4 regions of the Streptomyces sp. NPDC046870 genome follow, and region 3 is predicted to be linked to each of the others. Evidence: riboswitches for the same ligand, from Rfam matches in the RefSeq annotation. Region 3 holds a riboswitch; each other region holds the start of a gene.
What was found. Region 3 has a riboswitch for cyclic di-AMP ahead of AB0946_RS20980 (LysM peptidoglycan-binding domain-containing M23 family metallopeptidase). Riboswitches for the same ligand answer to the same signal wherever they lie in the genome.
Positions count from the first base shown of each region.

Region 1: linked by a shared signal. The riboswitch ahead of AB0946_RS08190 (transglycosylase SLT domain-containing protein) and the one ahead of AB0946_RS20980 (LysM peptidoglycan-binding domain-containing M23 family metallopeptidase) in region 3 are both predicted to bind cyclic di-AMP.
Region 2: linked by a shared signal. The riboswitch ahead of AB0946_RS34010 (M23 family metallopeptidase) and the one ahead of AB0946_RS20980 (LysM peptidoglycan-binding domain-containing M23 family metallopeptidase) in region 3 are both predicted to bind cyclic di-AMP.
Region 4: linked by a shared signal. The riboswitch ahead of AB0946_RS18580 (C40 family peptidase) and the one ahead of AB0946_RS20980 (LysM peptidoglycan-binding domain-containing M23 family metallopeptidase) in region 3 are both predicted to bind cyclic di-AMP.

Region 1 is NZ_JBEYXM010000002.1:814,105-818,686, reverse strand. Features, by position in the region: gene fahA (fumarylacetoacetase) at 1-1,170, opposite strand, end outside; gene AB0946_RS08195 (HAD family hydrolase) at 1,404-2,216, shown strand; gene AB0946_RS08190 (transglycosylase SLT domain-containing protein) at 2,280-2,768, opposite strand; cyclic di-AMP (ydaO/yuaA leader) riboswitch at 2,774-2,955, opposite strand; gene AB0946_RS08185 (polyprenyl synthetase family protein) at 3,500-4,510, shown strand.
Region 2 is NZ_JBEYXM010000024.1:95,923-100,504, reverse strand. Features, by position in the region: gene AB0946_RS34015 (aldo/keto reductase) at 1-43, opposite strand, end outside; gene AB0946_RS34010 (M23 family metallopeptidase) at 139-1,176, opposite strand; cyclic di-AMP (ydaO/yuaA leader) riboswitch at 1,188-1,353, opposite strand; gene AB0946_RS34005 (PP2C family protein-serine/threonine phosphatase) at 1,596-2,777, opposite strand; tRNA gene AB0946_RS34000 (tRNA-Met) at 2,902-2,975, shown strand; gene AB0946_RS33995 (dihydrofolate reductase family protein) at 3,127-4,257, opposite strand; gene AB0946_RS33990 (MarR family transcriptional regulator) at 4,340-4,582, shown strand, end outside.
Region 3 is NZ_JBEYXM010000009.1:67,630-72,211, forward strand. Features, by position in the region: gene AB0946_RS20975 (alpha-galactosidase) at 1-785, shown strand, start outside; cyclic di-AMP (ydaO/yuaA leader) riboswitch at 1,071-1,221, shown strand; gene AB0946_RS20980 (LysM peptidoglycan-binding domain-containing M23 family metallopeptidase) at 1,227-2,129, shown strand; gene AB0946_RS20985 (SGNH/GDSL hydrolase family protein) at 2,353-3,138, shown strand; gene AB0946_RS20990 (TetR family transcriptional regulator C-terminal domain-containing protein) at 3,514-4,134, opposite strand; gene AB0946_RS20995 (Glu/Leu/Phe/Val dehydrogenase dimerization domain-containing protein) at 4,191-4,582, opposite strand, start outside.
Region 4 is NZ_JBEYXM010000007.1:233,958-238,539, forward strand. Features, by position in the region: gene AB0946_RS18570 (ATP-dependent Clp protease proteolytic subunit) at 1-587, shown strand, start outside; gene AB0946_RS18575 (hypothetical protein) at 595-900, shown strand; cyclic di-AMP (ydaO/yuaA leader) riboswitch at 1,243-1,473, shown strand; gene AB0946_RS18580 (C40 family peptidase) at 1,477-1,950, shown strand; gene AB0946_RS18585 (ATP-binding protein) at 3,070-3,525, opposite strand; gene AB0946_RS18590 (helix-turn-helix transcriptional regulator) at 3,738-4,582, shown strand, end outside.

The sequences.
Region 1 (4,582 bases), on a different contig from region 3:
GCCGACCGGGCCCGGGGCCCATGCCGACAGGGTGACCACGTCCCCGTCCTCAAGGAAGGTCCGCTTGCCGTCGGGGAGTTCGAGGGGGTCGCGGCCGTTCCAGGTCAGTTCCAGCAGGGAGCCGCGCTGGCGTTCGGTGGGGCCGCTCACCGTCCCCGAGCCGTACAGGTCGCCCGTGCGCAGCGAGGCGCCGTTCACGGTCATGTGGGCGAGCTGCTGGGCGGCGGTCCAGTACATGGTGGAGAAGGGCGGTTCGGAGACCACGTGGCCGTTGACCGCGACCGAGATGCGCAGGTCGTAACCGCCGGGCTCGGTGCCGGGCGCCGAGTCGTCCAGGTAGGGCAGCAGCGGGTGCGTGCGCTCCGGCGGCGCCACGCGCGCGTGCTCCAGCGCCTCCAGCGGTGTGATCCACGCCGACACCGAGGTCGCGAAGGACTTGCCGAGGAACGGGCCGAGCGGGACGTACTCCCAGGCCTGGATGTCGCGCGCGGACCAGTCGTTCAGCAGGCACAGCCCGAAGACGTGCTCCCGGAAGTCGCCGAGCGCGACCGGGGAGCCGAGCCGCGACGGCACGCCCACGACGAAGCCGACCTCGGCCTCGATGTCCAGCCGGATCGAGGGGCCGAACACGGGCGCGGGGTCGGCCGGGCCCTTGCGCTGTCCGGAGGGGCGTACGACGTCCGTGCCGGAGACGACCACGGTGCCGGAGCGGCCGTGGTAACCGATCGGCAGGTGCTTCCAGTTCGGGGTGAGGGAGTCCTCGGCGTCGGGGCGGAAGATCCGGCCGACGTTGCGGGCGTGGTTCTCCGAGGCGTAGAAGTCGACGTAGTCCGCGACCTCGAAGGGCAGGTGCAGGGTCACCTCGGACAGGGGGTGGAACAGCGGCTCGAGGGCCGTGCGGTGCGCCGGGTCCGTGACCCAGGACGTGACGGAGCGCCGTACGTCCGACCAGGTGGCGCGGCCGGCGGCCAGCAGGGGGTTGAGGGTGGGCCGGGCGAGCAGCGGCTGGTGGGGCGAGCCGAGCGCGGCGGCCGCGGCGCCCGCGTCGAGGACGTGGTTCCCGAGCCGGACGCCGATCCTCCGCTCCGTGCTGCCGGAGGGCGCGAACACGCCGTAGGGGAGGTTGTGCGGACCGAAGGGGTCACCCTCGGGGACGTCGAAGGGGGGCATGGGGTGCTGCCTCACTCTCATCCGGGCCATGCATGGCACTGCGTTCCATGTGGTCGGGCCACACGTTACGGCCGAGCCGCGTGTCTTGGGCAGTGCCTCACCAGGGGCCCGGCAGGTCTGGACCGAGCGCTGTCCGTCGCGCCGTCAACGGTGAGCGGCCGGGCGGCGGGCGGCACGTAAGTGCGGGGAATGACAGGTGAGTCGGCGGGGCGTGCTGTCCGTATTCTCTGATCATGGCACCCACCCCGGCATATGCACTGATCGCCACCGACCTGGACGGGACGCTGCTGCGCGGCGACGACACCGTCTCGGACCGGTCCCTCGCCGCGCTCGCGCGGGTGGCGCGGGCCGGTGCCCGGCACCTGGTGGTGACGGGCCGCCCGGCCCCGCGGGTGCGGCCGCTGCTCGCGGACCTCGGCGGTGCCGGGCTCGCGGTGTGCGGGCAGGGGGCCCAGGTCTACGACGCCGCGACCGACCGTCTGTTGTGGTCCGTCCGGCTGGACCGGGAGCTGGCCGAGACGGCGCTCGGCAAGATCGAGGCGGAGGTGGGGGAGGTCTACGCGGCGGTCGACCAGGACGGCGTGGACGGGCTCACGCTCATCGAGCCCGGTTACCGGATGCCCCACCCGACACTGCCCGCGGTGCGGGTCGGCCGGCGGGACGACCTGTGGTGCGCGCCCATCAGCAAGGTGCTGCTGCGGCACGCCACCCTGTCCGACGACGAGTTGGCGGCCGTGGCCCGGGCGGCGGTGGGCTCGCTCGCGTCGGTCACGATGTCGGGGCCCGGCACGGTGGAGCTCCAGCCGTGCGGGGTGACGAAGGCGACCGGGCTGGCGCGGGCCGCGGAACGGCTCGGGATCGCCGCCGAACGGGCCCTCGCGTTCGGCGACATGCCCAACGACATCCCGATGTTCGACTGGGCCGGGCGCGGTGTCGCCATGGCCGGCGCCCACCCGGAGCTGAAGGCGGTGGCCGACGAGATCACCCTGTCGAACGAGGACGACGGCGTCGCCGTCGTCCTCGAACGACTCTTCCCGACCGGCTGACGGGGACACCGGCAGCGCCCGGTCAGGTCGTCGGCCGGCGCCCGGCCGGACCGCCGGTGCCGGTCAGTACGCGCCGAACACGTTGTCGATGGACCCGTACCGCGCGGCCGCGTAGTTGCAGGCGGCGGTGATGTTGGCGACCGGGTCGTAGATGTCGAAGGACGTTCCGGCCACGTGGTACGCGTTGAACGTCGGGTCGATGACCTGGAGCAGTCCCTTGGACGGGATGCCCTTGGCGGCGTTGGAGTCCCAGAGGTTGATGGCCTTCGGGTTGCCGGAGGACTCGCGGATGATGTTGCGGTGGATGCCGTTGTAGGTGCCCGGGATGTGCTTCTCGGCCATGATCGCCAGCGACTCGCGGATCCAGCCGTCGAGGTTGTTCGGGTAGCCGGCGGGGGTGGTGGCGGCCGTGGTGGTGGTGCTGGGGGCCGCGGAGGCGTCCGCCGCGCCGATGAGCGGCAGGGCGAGGACGGCGGCACCGGTGCCGACGGCGGTGAGCGCGCGGACGAGGCGGCTGTTCCGGGTACGGCGGGGCTGGGCGACAGCAGACATGGGGGCGTTCCTCTCCGACGCCTGCGAGGTGAGCTGTCGGGTTCGGGCGGGGAGGCGCCCTGCCGTGCTCCTGACGGAGGCATGGCTTCACCCCTAGCCGTCCCGGCGCGGCGTGTGCCGTTCCGGACCGGCGGCTTACCTGGGTCCCCCGCTCCTGCCGTACGAATGAGTTCGTCGATGGGTATGCGGGCGGCGGCAGGATTCGGCGTCCGCCCGACGGCCCGGAACGTATGCGAGAGCACATGTCGGGAACAAGGCCCGGATTCATACAACGTGCGATTTGACCTTGATCGACGCCGTATGAGGTACTTGATCCTTTGCGGTTGCCAATCCTCAACTCGCCGATACGGCAAGGGGTGCGCGAGGGTCGGGCGTGCCCGGCGGCCCCGTCGGGCACGTGACCCAACTCACGAAATAACAAACACTTTTAAATCGGACATGAGGGAATAAGGGGATTCGCACCTGAAGTCGGGGTGATGGTGGAACCCGGCGTGTGCGGGGCGTCGCCGCCGAGGCGAGGGTGGAGTGTCCGGATTACTCTTATATGGATAAAAATCCGCTCACACTGTGTGATCAAAACCATGCCGGTCATGATCCGGTATCGCCCGGGCTGGACCGGTGGGCGCTATCGGTGATCGAAAGAGGACCGGATACGCTGACTTGAGTGATGGCAGCGACCTATCGACAAACCGTGTAACCGCCAGCAGACACCAGCAGACAGGAGACCCCTCGTGACCGTCGTCGGGCCGTTCGGGCTGAGCGTGCGGGACCAGGCTCTGGAAGCCGATGTCCAGGCCGGATTGGCGGCTGTCGAGGAAGGCTTGCTCGAAGCCACCAAGAGCGAGGTCCCCTTCATCACGGAGGCGGCGCAGCACCTGGTGCGGGCGGGCGGGAAGCGGTTCCGGCCACTCCTCGTGATGCTCGCGGCCCAGTTCGGCGACCCCTACGCGCCGGGCGTCGTGCCCTCGGCCGTGGTCGTGGAGCTGACCCACCTGGCCACGCTGTACCACGACGACGTCATGGACGAGGCGGCCGTACGGCGCGGCGTGGACAGCGCCAACACCCGCTGGGGCAACTCCGTCGCGGTCCTCACCGGCGACTTCCTCTTCGCCCGCGCCTCCCAGATCCTCGCCGACCTCGGTCCCGAGGCGGTCCGGGTGCAGGCCCTCGCGTTCGAACGGCTCGTCACCGGCCAGATCCTGGAGACCGCGGGTCCCTCGGACGGCCGAGACCCGGTCGAGCACTATCTGGACGTGCTCGCCGGCAAGACGGGCTCCCTGGTGGCGGTGTCGTGCCGGTTCGGCGCGATGATGTCCGGCGCGGACGAGACGGTCGTCGACGTCCTCACCCAGTACGGGGAACGGCTCGGCGTCGCCTTCCAGCTCGCGGACGACGTCCTGGACATCGCCTCCGACTCCCACGAGTCCGGCAAGACCCCGGGCACCGACCTGCGGGAGGGCATCGCGACCCTGCCGGTGCTCCGGCTGCGCGAGCGGGCCGCCCGGCTGGGCCTGGCCGAGGACGTCGCGCTGTGCGCGCTGCTGGACTCCGACCTCAGCGACGACGCCCGGCACGCCGAGGCGCTGGCCGCGCTGCGCGCGCACCCCGCGCTGGAGCAGGCCCGCCGGGATACCGTGCGGTACGCGCAGGAGGCGCGGGCCGCGCTCGCCCCGCTGCGCGAGTGCGATGCCAAGGCGGCGCTGATCGAGCTGTGCGACGCGGTCGTGCACCGCGCCGGCTGACCAGGCCGGTCACCCGTACGGGCCCCGGCGTCCGGCGCGACCCCTACGGGTCGGGCGGCGGAACCGCCGCCG
Region 2 (4,582 bases), on a different contig from region 3:
AGACCTCGAGATCGGACGGGCCGAGTTTACGAAGTGACGTCATACGTCATGGCAACACCGGCGGTGGGTGATCGCATCCCACCGCCGGGGCGGAGTCCCCGTCAAGATCTCGCAAAGATCCCGCGCGGGACGGGACCGTCAGGGGTTGAGACCCTTGCCGCGCAGCCACGCCATGGGGTCGATGCCGGTGGCCTGGCCGTCGGGGTGGACCTCCATGTGGACGTGCGGCCCGGTGACGTTGCCGGTGGCGCCGACGCGGCCGATGACCTCGCCGGTGGTGACCTTCTGGCCGACGGAGACGCTGATCGAGGACTGGTGGCAGAACCACAGCTCGGTGCCGTCGTCCAGGGTGAGGATCGTGCGGTAGCCGTAGGAGCCGGCCCAGCCCGCCTCGGTGATCGTGCCGCTGTGCACGGCCTTGATCAGGGTGCCGGTGGGGGCGGCGAAGTCGAGGCCGGTGTGGTAGCCGGAGGACCACATCCCGCCGGCCTGGCCGAAGGTCGAGGTGATCGTGTACGAGGAGGTGGGCAGCGTGTACTGCTCGGCCAGCTTGGCCAGCCGCTCTTCCTCGGCCTTCTTCGCGGCGGCGGCCTCCGCCTTCTCCTTGGCCGCGGCGGCCTGGGCGGCGGCCTTCTGCTCGGCCTGGGCGGCGGCGTCGGCGCTCTGCTTCTCGGCGGCGGCGACCGCGGCGGCCGTGGCCCTGCTCTCGGCCTGGCCCTGCTGCTGCTCGGCCTGGGCCATGATCCGGTTGCGCAGCGCCTCGCCCGCGTCGGCACTGTCCTCGCCGGCGGCCGTGGTCACGCCGACGGTGCTCAGCGTGGCCGTGGCGGCCTCGGCCGGGTGGGCGTCGGCCGAGTCGTCGTGGAAGAGGGAGCCGACCGAGGGCAGGTCCGGCAGGGAGATCGAGACCGGCGGCTTGCCGGTGTTGGCGCTGGCCATGCCGCCCGCGCCGACGGCGGCCATGACGCCGACGCCCAGGACGGTGGAGCTGCGCGCGAAGCCGCCGCGCTGCTTGGCGACGCGATGCCGGCCGCGCACCGGGGCGACGGACTCCTCGGTGGGGTTCCACTCCTCCCAGGGGCCCTCCTCGGCGCGGTAGGCGCCGTACCCGAAGGTCTCGGGCTCGCGCTGTGCCGGTATGAACGGGGCTTCTGGGGCAGGCCGGTTGGACGCCACGCGGGCGTACTCCTTTCCTTCCTTTCGCCTACCGGGTTAGCTGACGGGTTCGGAGCAGGAAGGTCTCCTACGCGCGTATACCGGTCGTGGACTCCGCGAGTTCACGACGGCATTCGCGTGATTCACCCCAGGGTGGTGGTTCCCCGGCTCCCTTGCGGGATTCGGCGCGTGCGCACGGAGCCGCCTCTTGTGACGGCTGTGACGACCGCGCTGCGTTATCGAACGTTAATAGACCCGACAGTCACTTTCCAAGCCGTTCGGCTTGATCATTCGCGTCTTCACCAGCGGAGCTATCGGCCACTACCCCGTCAAAAGGGGCGAGTTGACCGAGCATCGGACTCGTTCAGCAGTCACTTTCGGTTTTGATGGTGACTCAGACGTTATGCGCACGGCGGTCGTCCGGTCACCTGCGGTGACGGTCAGGGGCGCCGCACGGCGAGCAGCGCCATGTCGTCGGCCATGCCGCCCCCGGAGTGCCGGCGCGCCTCCTCGGCGAGCCGGCCGACCAGTGCGGCCGGGCCGGCGAAGGTGCGTCCGGCGAGCCGCCGTTCGGGGTCGTAGAACCGGCCGTGGGCGTCCCGCGCCTCGGACAGGCCGTCGGTGAAGAACAGCAGGGTCGCGCCGCTCGGGAAGGCGGTCTCGGTGGCGCGGTCCGGCCACATGCCGAGGTCGCCCATGCCGAGCGGCAGCGCGGGCTCGGCCGGGGCCAGGGTCCGCAGGGTGCCGTCGGCGTGCAGCAGCAGCGGCGGCGGATGGCCGCGGTTGACGATCCGTACGGCGCCGTCGCCGTGCGGGAGTTCGGCGAGCACCGCGGTGGTGAACCCCTCGAAGGCGTCGATCCCGTCGCGCCGGGTGCCCTCGCGGGCCAGCGCCCGCTCCAGCCGCTCGGCGACCGCCTCCAGCGTGGCCTCCTGCTCGGCCGCCTCCCGGAACGCGCCGATCACCACGGCCACCGCGGCGACGGCGCCCATGCCCTTGCCGCGCACGTCCCCGACGACCAGCCGGACGCCGTAGGGGCTGTCCTGTACGGCGTACAGGTCGCCGCCGATGAACGCGTCCTGCCGTGCCGCCTCGTAGCAGGCGGCGATCTCGTAGCCGCCGATCCGCTCGTCCGGTTCCGGCAGGACGGCCCGCTGGGCGGCCTCGGCGATCTCGCGGGCGGAGGCGAGCCGCCGGTCGCCCCGGCGGACCACCCGGTTGATGGCGACGGCCAGCAGGGCGACTGTCGCGACGGTGACCACGTCGGTGAGGGTGCCCACGGTGGGATGGGCCCCGGCGTCGGTGTGCACGGCGTAGGCGGCGGCGAGGGAGACGAGACCGGTCAGGACGGTGGTGCGCAGCGAGGACAGGGGCGCGGCGACCAGCGGCGCCGCGGTGAAGAACGGGACGGCGGTGAAGTCGTCCGGGGTGAGCAGGCCGTACAGGACGCCGCAGACGACGAGCAGGGCGGGCAGGGTGCGGGCCAGGGCACGGGGGCCGGGGCGGCGGCGGGCGCCCACCGGCACGGCTTCGTCACCGAGCCCCGGGTCGGGCACGGGGTCGCCGGGGAGCCGGCCGCCCGCCCTGGCGTACGGGCTCTCCTCCACCTTTCCAGGGCGCACCGCGTGTCTCCCGCTTGTCCGACGTACCTCCAGGTTTCCGGGCCCCGGGGCGGGCGGCGACCGGTGTGGTCCGAAAGGGGTGTGCGAGCGGTCCCGCGCATGGCGTACACTGGAGTCACAACGACGCGGGGTGGAGCAGCTCGGTAGCTCGCTGGGCTCATAACCCAGAGGTCGCAGGTTCAAATCCTGTCCCCGCTACTGAAGGCTCAGGGCCCGGAATCCCCAGGATTCCGGGCCCTGAGTCGTTTCCGGCCCCTCTTCGGCGCCCGCGGGGCGCGGGGGCCGCGCGGGCGGTCACGACGCACCCCCGCGCCCGCCCGCCAGGCACCCCCGGCGGGCGGGCGGACGCTCACAGCAGGTGGGCGTTCGGCGCCTTGGCCGGCTCCTCCAGCTCGGGCAGCACCACGACCCGTGTGCCCCCCGCGGCCAGGACCCCGCTTCCGTCGGCCCCCGCCACGAACGTGTCCGGCTCACGCCAGGCGGTGACCACCCTGCGCACCCCCGCCCGGAGGATCAGCTCGGCACACGGTGCCGGGCGGGACGCACGCCGCGCACAGGGCTCCAGACTGCTGTACACGGTGGCACCGGCCAGCCGCGCGTCGTCCGCGTCGATCTTCGCGAGCGCCGCCTCCTCCGCGTGGACGACGGGATCGCCACCCTCCCGCGAATGGCCCCGGGCCAGCTCCGTACCGTCGGCTGCCACGACCACCGCACCGACGCTGAACGCCGTCTTGGACGGCGGACACTGCGCCGCCAGTTCACAGGCGGTCCGCAGCCAGTGGCGGTCGGCGGCGGTGGCGACCGCCCCGGTGCCGGGGGCCGTCGGCGCGTACCGCATGAGCACGACGTCCTCGATCCGGCGGGTGTCGAGCAGGCGCAGCCGTCCGGGCTGGTAGGCCCCCGGCCCGAACAGGCGGGGCGCCTCGGGATCGCCGACGAACAGCGGGGCCAGGACCAGCTGGAGCTCGTCGGCGAGGCCCTGGTGCAGCAGCTGGGTGTGGACGGTGCCGCCGCCCTCCACCATCAGGCGGCCGACACCGCGCACGTCGTGCAGGTGCTCCAGCAGGGCACGCCAGTCCAGGTCCGGACCGAGCGGGACGACGTCGGCGCTGCGCCCGAGGCGGCGGGCGGCCTGCTCGGCGCCCCGGTCGGTGGTGTAGACGATCTTGTCGCCGCCGGTGTGCCAGAACCTGGCGTCCGGATCGAGGTCGCCGGTGGCCGTGACCGTGACCTTCAGCGGGTACTCCGGCTCGCCCCGCGCCACCCGGTCCGCGCGCCGCTCGGCGGAGTTGACCAGCAGGCGGGGGTTGTCGGCGCGGATCGTCCCGGCGCCGACGAGGATCGCGTCGACCGAGGCCCGTACCGCGTCGACCCGGTCGAAGTCGGCCGGGCCGGACAGCAGCAGGCGGTCGGGGCCGGTGTCGTCCAGATAGCCGTCGAGGGAGACGGCGGCGGACAGCAGCACGTACGGCAGGGGCATCGGCGCCCTCTCTTCCGGAGGCGGACTCACCCGTCCGGCGGACGAGCTTGGTTCAACTTTTAAACAAACTTACACTGGGGGCATGACGACCCGCTGGCTCACGCCCGAGGAGCAGCGCGCCTGGCGCGCCTACATGGCCGCCTCCCGTCTCCTGGAGGACGCCATCGACCGGCAGCTCCAGCAGGAGGGCGGCATGCCGCACCTGTTCTACTCGGTGCTGGCCAACCTCTCCGACGCCCCCGACCGGCGGCTGCGCATGACCGATCTGGCCGAGACGCTGAAGATCACCCGCAGCCGGCTCACGTACGCGGTGACCCGGCTGGAG
Region 3 (4,582 bases):
TGGACACCCTGCTGTCCAGCGCCCCCATCGACTACGTGAAGTGGGACTTCAACCGCTGCTTCACCGACGCCGGCTGGCCCGGGGAGCCGTACCCGCAGCGCCTGTGGGTGGACCACGTCCGCGCCCTGTACGCCCTGCTGGACCGGCTGCGCGCCGCGCACCCCCAGGTCGCCTTCGAGTCCTGCTCGGGCGGCGGCGGCCGGATCGACCTCGGTGTGCTCGGCCGCACCGACCAGGTGTGGACCTCCGACAACACCGACCCGCTGGACCGGCTCGCCATCCAGCACGGCTTCACGCAGATCCACCCCGCGCGCGTGATGGCGGCCTGGGTCACCGACAGCCCCAACACCCAGCTCAACGGGCGTGCCAGCTCGCTGCGCTTCCGGTTCGTCAGCGCCATGGCGGGCGTGCTCGGGGTCGGCGGCGACCTGACGGAGTGGAGCGCGGAGGAACTGGCCGAGGCCCGGCGGTGGGTGGAGCTGTACAAGGAGATCCGCCCGGTCGTGCAGCACGGGGAGCTGTACCGGCTGCGGCCCCCGGCGGGAGGTCTGAGCGCCGTGCAGTACGTCCGCGGGGCCGAGACCGTCGTCCTGGCCTGGCTGCAGGCGCAGAGCTACGGCGAACCGGTGCCGGCGGTGCGGCTGCGCGGGCTCGACCCGACGGCGTCGTACGAATGCCGCGAAACGGGCGAAGTGCACCGAGGCGCCGTCCTGCTGCACCACGGGCTGCGCACCGGGCTCAAGGGTGACCTGGATGCGACGGTCATCCGCCTGCGCCGTATCTGACCCTTTTGAGGACGCTGGGCGTGAGGAGGGTCATATCCGTGACCGTGTGTCGTACGGCTGCTGATGTGCCCCGGATCTCATGTCCATGCAATTCCGTTGCGGAAAAGGAGAATTGAGAAGGGGAGCGGGCCGGGAATTCACGTTCGGTGACCGTGGATTCCCGTACCCGATCACCCGGAACCGGAACCACGGGAACCGGCCGCTTGTTTCCGCGCGTCCTGCTCGCTTACGTTCGCCACCCATCCGGGCGGAACGCCGAATCCTGCCGCCGCCCGGACTCCCCACACATGACCCGCGTCGGCAGGAGCGGGGGACCCACCAGGTACGACTGCCTGTCCGGTCTCCGCGACAGGCCGGGGGTGCAGCCGTGCCGCGCACGGCCGGGCGGTTCCAGCCCGAACCCGACAGCTCACCTCGCAGGCGCCGGAGAGGAATCGCGCCATGCCTGCCAAGGGTAAGCACCGACGTCCCAGGACCCCGCGGTTCTCCCGCTCCCTCGCCGCCGCCGGAACCGGTGGCGCCGCCCTGGCCCTGCCCCTCCTCGGGGCCACCGGAGCGCATGCCGCGGCCCCCGCGCAGTCCGTGCCCGGAACGGCCGTGCGGACCCTTCCCGGCACCGCGCAGCAGACCGCCGCGCGGCACGACGCGGGCACGCGCACCTACACGGTGCGCAGTGGCGACTGCCTCGCGACGATCGCCCGGGACCAGCAGGTCGGCGGCGGCTGGCAGCGGCTCTACGACGACAACCGGCAGGCCGTCGGCGCCGACCCCGGACTCATCCACCCGGGCCTGAGGCTCAGCATCGGCGGGAAGGCCGCGCCGGCCGCCACGGCACCGGCGACCCCGAAGCCGGCTGCTCCCGGATCCACGCGGCCCGCCGCGCCGAAGACCACCCGGCAGGCCGCGCCGGCGCCGGCCCCCCAGCCCGCCTTCGCCGGTTACACCCTCCCGGTGGCCGGCGCCACCGTCGGCACCGGCTACCACGTCGCCGGCGGCATGTGGTCCAGCGGCTACCACACCGGCGTCGACTTCGTCGTCCCGACCGGCACGCCGGTCAAGGCCGTCGCCGCGGGCACCGTCGTCTCCGCGGGCTGGGGCGGCGCGTACGGCAACCAGGTCGTCGTCAAGCTGAACGACGGCCACTACGCCCAGTACGGCCACCTCTCCCGGCTCTCCGTCTCGGCCGGGCAGACCGTGACCGCGGGTCAGCAGGTCGGCCTGTCCGGCGCCACCGGCAACGTGACCGGCCCGCACCTGCACTTCGAGATCCGCACCACGCCGGACTACGGCTCGGACGTCGACCCGGTCGGCTACCTCCGCTCGCACGGCGTCGCCGTCGGCTGACCCGTCCCTCGCACCGCCTGCCCCACAGACCACCGAAGGCCGGACCCACGATCCCCGGGTCCGGCCTTCGGTGTACCGTGCAGCTTCTATTCCTGGATTTGCGAACTCTTTAAGAGTGGCTCATCTCACCGTTCGTCAAGTACGGCCTACGGTCGCGTAGGTCACATCCGAAGGTGAATCATGGTCCGACGTGGCAGACGATTCGAAGAATGACAGCAGATCAGTGATCGGGTCGTACGTGGCGGTGGGGGACAGCTTCACCGAGGGCGTCGGCGACCCCGGCCCCGACGGGGCGTTCGTGGGCTGGGCCGACCGGTTCGCGGTCCTCCTCGCCGACCGGCGTCCCGAGGGCGACTTCCAGTACACCAACCTCGCCGTGCGCGGAAAGCTGCTGGACCAGATCGTGGCCGACCAGGTGCCGCAGGCCATCGGCCTGGCCCCGGACCTGGTCTCCTTCTGCGCGGGCGGCAACGACATCATCCGCCCCGGCACCGACCCCGACGAGGTGGCCGAGCGCTTCGAACGCGCCCTGGCCCGGCTGACGCGGGCCGCCGGCACGGTGATGGTGACGACCGGCTTCGACACCCGTGGCGTCCCCGTCCTCAAACACCTCCGCGGCAAGATCGCCACCTACAACGGGCACGTCCGCGCCATCGCCGACCGGTACGGCTGCCCCGTCCTCGACCTGTGGTCGCTCAAGTCCGTGCAGGACCGCAGGGCCTGGGACAGCGACCGGCTGCACCTCTCGCCCGAGGGGCACACGCGCGTGGCGCTGCGCGCGGGACAGGTCCTCGGCCTGGACGTCCCGGCCGACCCGGAGCAGCCGTGGCCGCCACTGCCGCCCCGGGGCACGCTGGAGGTCCGCCGCGACGACGTCCAGTGGGCGCGGGAGTACCTCGTCCCCTGGATCGGCCGCCGGCTGCGCGGTGAGTCCTCGGGCGACCACGTGACCGCCAAGGGCACACTGTCACCGGACGACATCAGGATGCGGATCGCCGCGGTGGCCTGACCCGGCCGGCTTGTCACGACCCGCCGACCCGCCACGGCCCGCGCCCGCACCGCCGGCGCGGGCTGGACGGCGGTCAGTACGGCCCGGTCGCGGGCTCGTCGAGCAGGCGGGGCAGCCGGAGCCGGGCGACCGCGTCCGGCAGCGCGGGCGAGCGTCGCCGACGGCGCGGTTCCCCCAAGGCCGGTCCGAACGGCCGGTCTCGGCCTCGGTCACGTGCCGGACCTTGGCGCCGGGCTGGGCCGGCACGCCCGCCCCGGGCCCCGCGGGAACGGTGCCGCGATGGACGGACGCACCTCGGATGACCCCGCGCCCCGGTGCCGACGTGTCCGCGGCGCGCGGTCCGGTCGCGCCGGCGGTTCCGCGGAAGCCCGCGCGTCAGCGCCGTCTGTCCGTCAACGCCCCGCGCTCCAGACCCAGTTCGCGAGCGAGGGCGTCGTCCACCCACTCCTGTGCCCGGGACCGGGGCACCGCGCCCGGGTACGACGTGAGCTGTACCGCCAGCCCGTCCAGCAGCGCGGTCAGCCGCAGTGCCGTGCCGGCCGGGTCCGGGCAGGCGAACTCACCGGCCGCCACGCCCTCGGCGATGACGCCGGCGATCGCCGCCTTCCACTGCTCGTCCAGCTCCCGGGTGACCTGCCGCAGTGCGGGCTCGCGCAGGGACACCGCCCAGCCCTCGATCCACAGCCGCCAGCCCTTGGCCTGCCCGGTCGGCGCGTACCAGCGCACCGCCGACCGCAGCCGGCGCAGCGCGGTGGTCCGCCGGTCCAGCAGCCCGCGCAGACGCGCGAGGTCGTCCTCGGCCGCGTAGGTGAACGCGGCGGCGACCAGCTTCTCCTTCGTGGAGAAGTGGTACAGCACCAGCGCGTTGCTCACCCCGAGGGCCGCGGCAACGTCGGCGATCCTGACCGCCGCCACGCCCCGCGCCTCAATCTGCCCGATGGCTGCCCGCAGCAGCTCCTCCCGCCGCTCGGCCACGCTCAACCGCACTCTCGCCACGCCGTCACCCTAGTCGTTGCCCCCGGTGCCGCCGAAGCGGTCGCGCGGCGGGCCCGTCACCGATGCCGGCCGAACCGCTGCGCGATCACCGGCAACCGGTCCGCCACCAGGGCGTGCGCGGCCACGCGCGGGGTCGTACCGTCGGCCTGCGCGCGGTCCAGCACCTGACTGGTCAGGGCGCGCATCGAGCGCCGGACGTGGGCGAACGCCTCGTCGGCGTCGGCGCCGATGTCGCCGAACAGGGTCCACCACCACCAGGCGTTCGTCGCGGAGTTGACCACCACGTCCGGCAGCACCGTGACCCCGCGCCCGGTCAGCAGCTCCTCCGCCTCGGGCACGACGGGCATGTTGGCGGCCTCGACGATCCAACGCGCCCGGATCCGCTCCTGGTTCACGGGGTCGACGGCGTACGACACGGCGGCCGGCACCAGCACCTCCGCCTCCGTGG
Region 4 (4,582 bases), on a different contig from region 3:
CCGGGAGCGCCGTGCGCACCCTCGACCCGTACGCGAAGCTCTTCGAGGACCGCATCGTCTTCCTCGGCACGCCGGTCGACACCGCGGCGGCGAACGACGTGACCGCGCAGCTCATGTACCTGGAGCACGCGGCGCCGGACCGGGACATCACGCTGTACGTCAACTCGCCGGGCGGCTCGTTCGACGCCATGACGGCGATCTACGACGTGATGCAGTACGTCGGCTGTGACGTGGCGACCTACTGCCTGGGCCAGGCCTCCGCCTCGGCCGCGGTGCTGGTCGCGGCCGGCACCCCGGGCAAGAGGTTCGCGCTGCCCGGCGCCCGCATGGTGATCGAGCAGCCCGCGCTGCCCGAGCCGGTGCGCGGACAGCCCAGCGACCTGCTCATCCAGGCGGAGGAGCTGACCCGCATCCGCGCGACGCTCGCGGAGATGCTGACGCGGCACACGGGGCGCACGGCCGGGCAGGTCCACGAGGATCTGGAGCGCGACCTGATCCTGGACGCCGCCGGGGCGGTCGCCTACGGTCTGGTGGACGGCATCGTGCCGAGCCGCCGGGGCACGCCCGGCGCACCGGACGCGAGGTGAGCCGCCCATGCTGCCGGACCTCCCGCCCCTTCCCGCGCTGACCCGCGCCGAGGGCGAGTTGATCGACCGTTACCTGGAGGCGGTCGACCTGCTGGGCCGCATCAACCCGGCCCGGCCCGGGGACACCTACCGCGGGCTGCGCGCCGCCCAGGCGCTGGTGCGCAAGGCGGCGGAGCTGCGGGACGCGCTCGCGCTGATGCACCAACGGGGTGAGACGGAGCTGCACGGGGACACGCTGGCACGGGCGTTGCGGGTGCTGGACGGCGAGCGCCGGGCCGCTCGCGTCGCGCTCCCGCCGGACGGCGCCGGCTGAGGGGGACGCCCCGCCCGGCCCGGCCGGCCCCGTGCGTCGACACGCTTCGTCCGGACGGGACTTGAAACGGTCCGAACGACGTACCGCCGACCGGTGTACTTCCAGATCGCTTTCCGGGCCTCCCGAGTTGCGCCAAGCGCCGTCGCGTCGGCCGCCGGGAGGCGCATCGCCCCAGGTCGGGGGCTACGTCCGGGATCTGACGGAGGCTCGAACAGGGCAGTGTCCACCCGAACGGGTGAGTGGTGAGTAACACCACAAATCCCCGATTCCGTTGGGATTTTCCGACGATCGTGAGCCAAGATCCGTGTCTGACGACAAGCCCCCGCCACCGCGGCGGGGCGATCCGGGCGGACGCCGAGTCCTGCCGCCGCCCGGATGACCGGTCGACGGAGTGGATCGGCAGGAGTGGAGGACCCAAGCAAGGCGGGTCGCCGGAACAGATGTTCGTCCGTACGACACGGACGGTCGTCGGCTCCGGGCGACCCTTGGGGTGAAGCCGTGGCAACACGGCCGGGCAACTTCGCCAGCCCGAATCCGACAGGTCATCCTTCACAGGCGGCTGACGAAGGGTTGCGCATGACTGCGCTCAATCGTGTCCCGTCGCTGATGGCCCGGGCTGGCACGGCCTCGGCTCTGACCCTCGCCGCCGTGGGCGGCTCGATCGCGGTGCCCGGCCTCGCCACCGACGCCTCCGCCGCGACGATGGCGACGAAAGCACTCAAGGTCGCGGCCTCCAAGAAGGGCGCCCCCTACGCGTGGGGAGCCACCGGCCCGCGCCGGTTCGACTGCTCGGGGCTGACGCTCTACTCCTACAAGAAGGCCGGCAAGAAGCTGCCGCGCACGGCCGCCCAGCAGTACAACAAGACGCACCACATCTCCTCCAGGAGCCGCAAGGCGGGCGACCTGGTCTTCTTCCACTCGGGTTCGTACGTCTACCACGTCGGCATCTACGCGGGTCACGGCAAGATCTGGCACGCCCCGAAGACCGGGGACGTGGTGAAGCTCGAGAGGATCTGGACGAAGAGCGTCTGGTACGGCCGGGTGAGCTGACCCGCCTCGGACCAGCAGCGGCTCCAGCAGCAGGGCCGCCGACGCCGCCCCGGCGCCCGCCCGCACCCCACGGACGCGGGGCGCCTGGGCGGGCCGCCTGAGCGAGCCACGGGTGAGACCCCGGAACCGCGACGCCGCCCGGCGCCCGGGTGGCTGCCGCAGGGTTCCGGGGAAGTGACGTCGGGCTGGGGCTCCCAGGCGCCGCCTCGCGCCCACGGCACGCCCCGCCACCGGCCAGACCGGGCGCGACGCCGCGCACTGCCAGGGCTGCCCTCAGCGAGGCTCCACCCGCGACGCCGGCCCGCAGACCGCGCCGACGCCCGGGCGGGCCACCGATGCGTCCCGGTAACGAGACGCCAAGCTGGGGCGCGCAGGCGCCGCCTCGCGCCCACGGCACGCCCCGCCAGCCGCCCGGCACCGCCGCGGCGGCGAGTACTACGGCTCCGCCCCGACGCCGGCCCGCAGACCGAGTCGACGCGCGGGCGAGCCATCGCACCTCCCAGGGGCGAGACGCCGTACTGGGGCACGCAGGCGACGCCTCGCGCCCCGGCACGGCGGGGACGGCCGCGACGCCGGGCACCGCCAAGGCGGCCTGCGCGGGGGCCGTGACGCCGAGCCGCAGACCGTGTCGGCGCGGGGCGGGGACTCGCGCGCGAGCGCGTGACGTCGGCGCCCGGCCTGGCGCCTGTACGGCCCTGGTCCCGGCGTGCCGGTGACGGAGGCCGGCACGATCGGCCGGACCGCCCACCGGCTCGGGCACGCGCCGCCCCTCCTCTCCCGGCAGTCGGCCCCGGCACGAGTCGGCGTGGTTCACCGGCGCCCCGCTGCGGCTCGGGTGCTCCCGGCCGCCGGGGGTGCATGCGGCGCACCCCGACGTACGCGTCGGATCTGGCGCTCACCACGCCTACCGGCCGGCCTGGGCACGCGCGGCCAGCCTCCTCTGTCGGGGCAGCCGCGATGCGCGTGGTGCCGCGCCCTCCGGACCGGCGGGAGATCGAGGCACTGCTCGCCGGGGCGTACCGGACGTCGTGGCCGGGCCCCGGCCGGGGAAGAGTGGCCGGGCGTGCCTGCCGCGCCGGCGCCCGGCCGGTCAGGAACGCCCCCGCCCCGCCCGGAGGGTCACTGCTCCTGCTGGCCCGCCGGTACCGGGGTCGCCGGGATCGTCCAGGGCAGTTCGATCGAGACCGTCTTGCCGCCCTCGCGCGTGGGGCGGACGCGGAGTCTGCCGCCGCACTCGGCGGTGAGACAGCGGATGATGACCATGCCGCGGCCGTTGTCCTGCTGGACGGCGGCGGGCAGTCTCTTCGGGAAGCGGGGATGGCTGTCCGTGACGCCGATGCGCAGGTGTTCGTCATGGTGCAGCGCGACGTCGACCGTGAAGGTGGGTGACTGGCCGAAGGTGTGCTGTACGGCGTTCGTGGCGAGTTCGGAGACGATGAGCCGCACGGTGTCGGCGACGTCGGTGTCGGACGGCAGGCCCCACTCCGCCAGGGTGCCCACGACGTAGGAACGGGCCGCGGAGACCGAGGCCGGATCGCTCGGCAGAGTGACGGATGCTTCCAGGTGGTCTGCCATGGCGACGTCGTCCCTTTCCCACGGGGCCGTGGTCCGACATGTGGCGGAGGGTTCGAGTACGGTCCCGGACTGGTGCTTGTTCGCCAGACTGCCACCAACGGGCGGTCACGGGGAGCGATCCACCAAGATATGCATATATCTGTCGCTCGAAGCGGTGAACTCTGCGACGCGAGACCGTATGTGGGCGGCCCGGAAGGAGTAAGGAGGAGCCCATGCAGAACGGTCCGGCAGTGCGCCGCCGCAAACTGGGCGCCGAACTGCGCACGCTGCGTACCGGTGCGGGGCTCACGAGCGGTGAGGCCGCCCGGCTCGTCGGATGGCACCAGTCGAAGGTGAGCCGCATCGAGACCGGCGCCAGCGGTGTGAAACCGGCCGATCTGCGGTTACTGCTCGACGCCTACCAGGTGCGGGACGCACACCTGCGCGAGTTGCTGCTGACGCTGGCGGGGTCGGAGGACGCGGGCGGCCGGGACCGCTGGTGGCACGCCTACCGCGGGGTGCTGCCCCCCACCTACCGTGACTTCATCAGCCTGGAGTCGCAGGCGAGCGCGATGCGCACGCTGGAGACGACCGTGGTGCCGGGGCTGCTCCAGACACCGGAGTACGCCCGCGCGGTGACCCGTGCGGCCGTGAAGGACCTGGACGAGGACCGCCTGGACACGCTGGTGGAGGTGCGCCTGGCCCGGCAGCACGTGCTGCGTTCCGACCCGCCGCTGGTGCTGAGCGCCGTACTGGACGAGGCGGTGCTGCGCCGCGAGGTCGGTGGTCCGAAGGTGATGGCCCGGCAGCTGGAACGGCTGATGGAGGCGGCCCGGCTGCCCCAGGTACGGCTTCAGGTGCTGCCGTTCGCGGCCGGGGCGCACGTCGGACTCACCGGGCCTTTCGTTATCTTCTCATTTCCGAGCACTTCTGATCTGGACGTGGTTGTTCTCGACCAGTTGACGAGTAGCCTCTACCTGGAGCGGAAAGAAGACCTCATGGCCTACTCCGAGGCCTTCAACTCCCTTCAGTTCCACGCCCTTTCCCCCGAGGAATCGTTGGACTACATCGCCGGAAT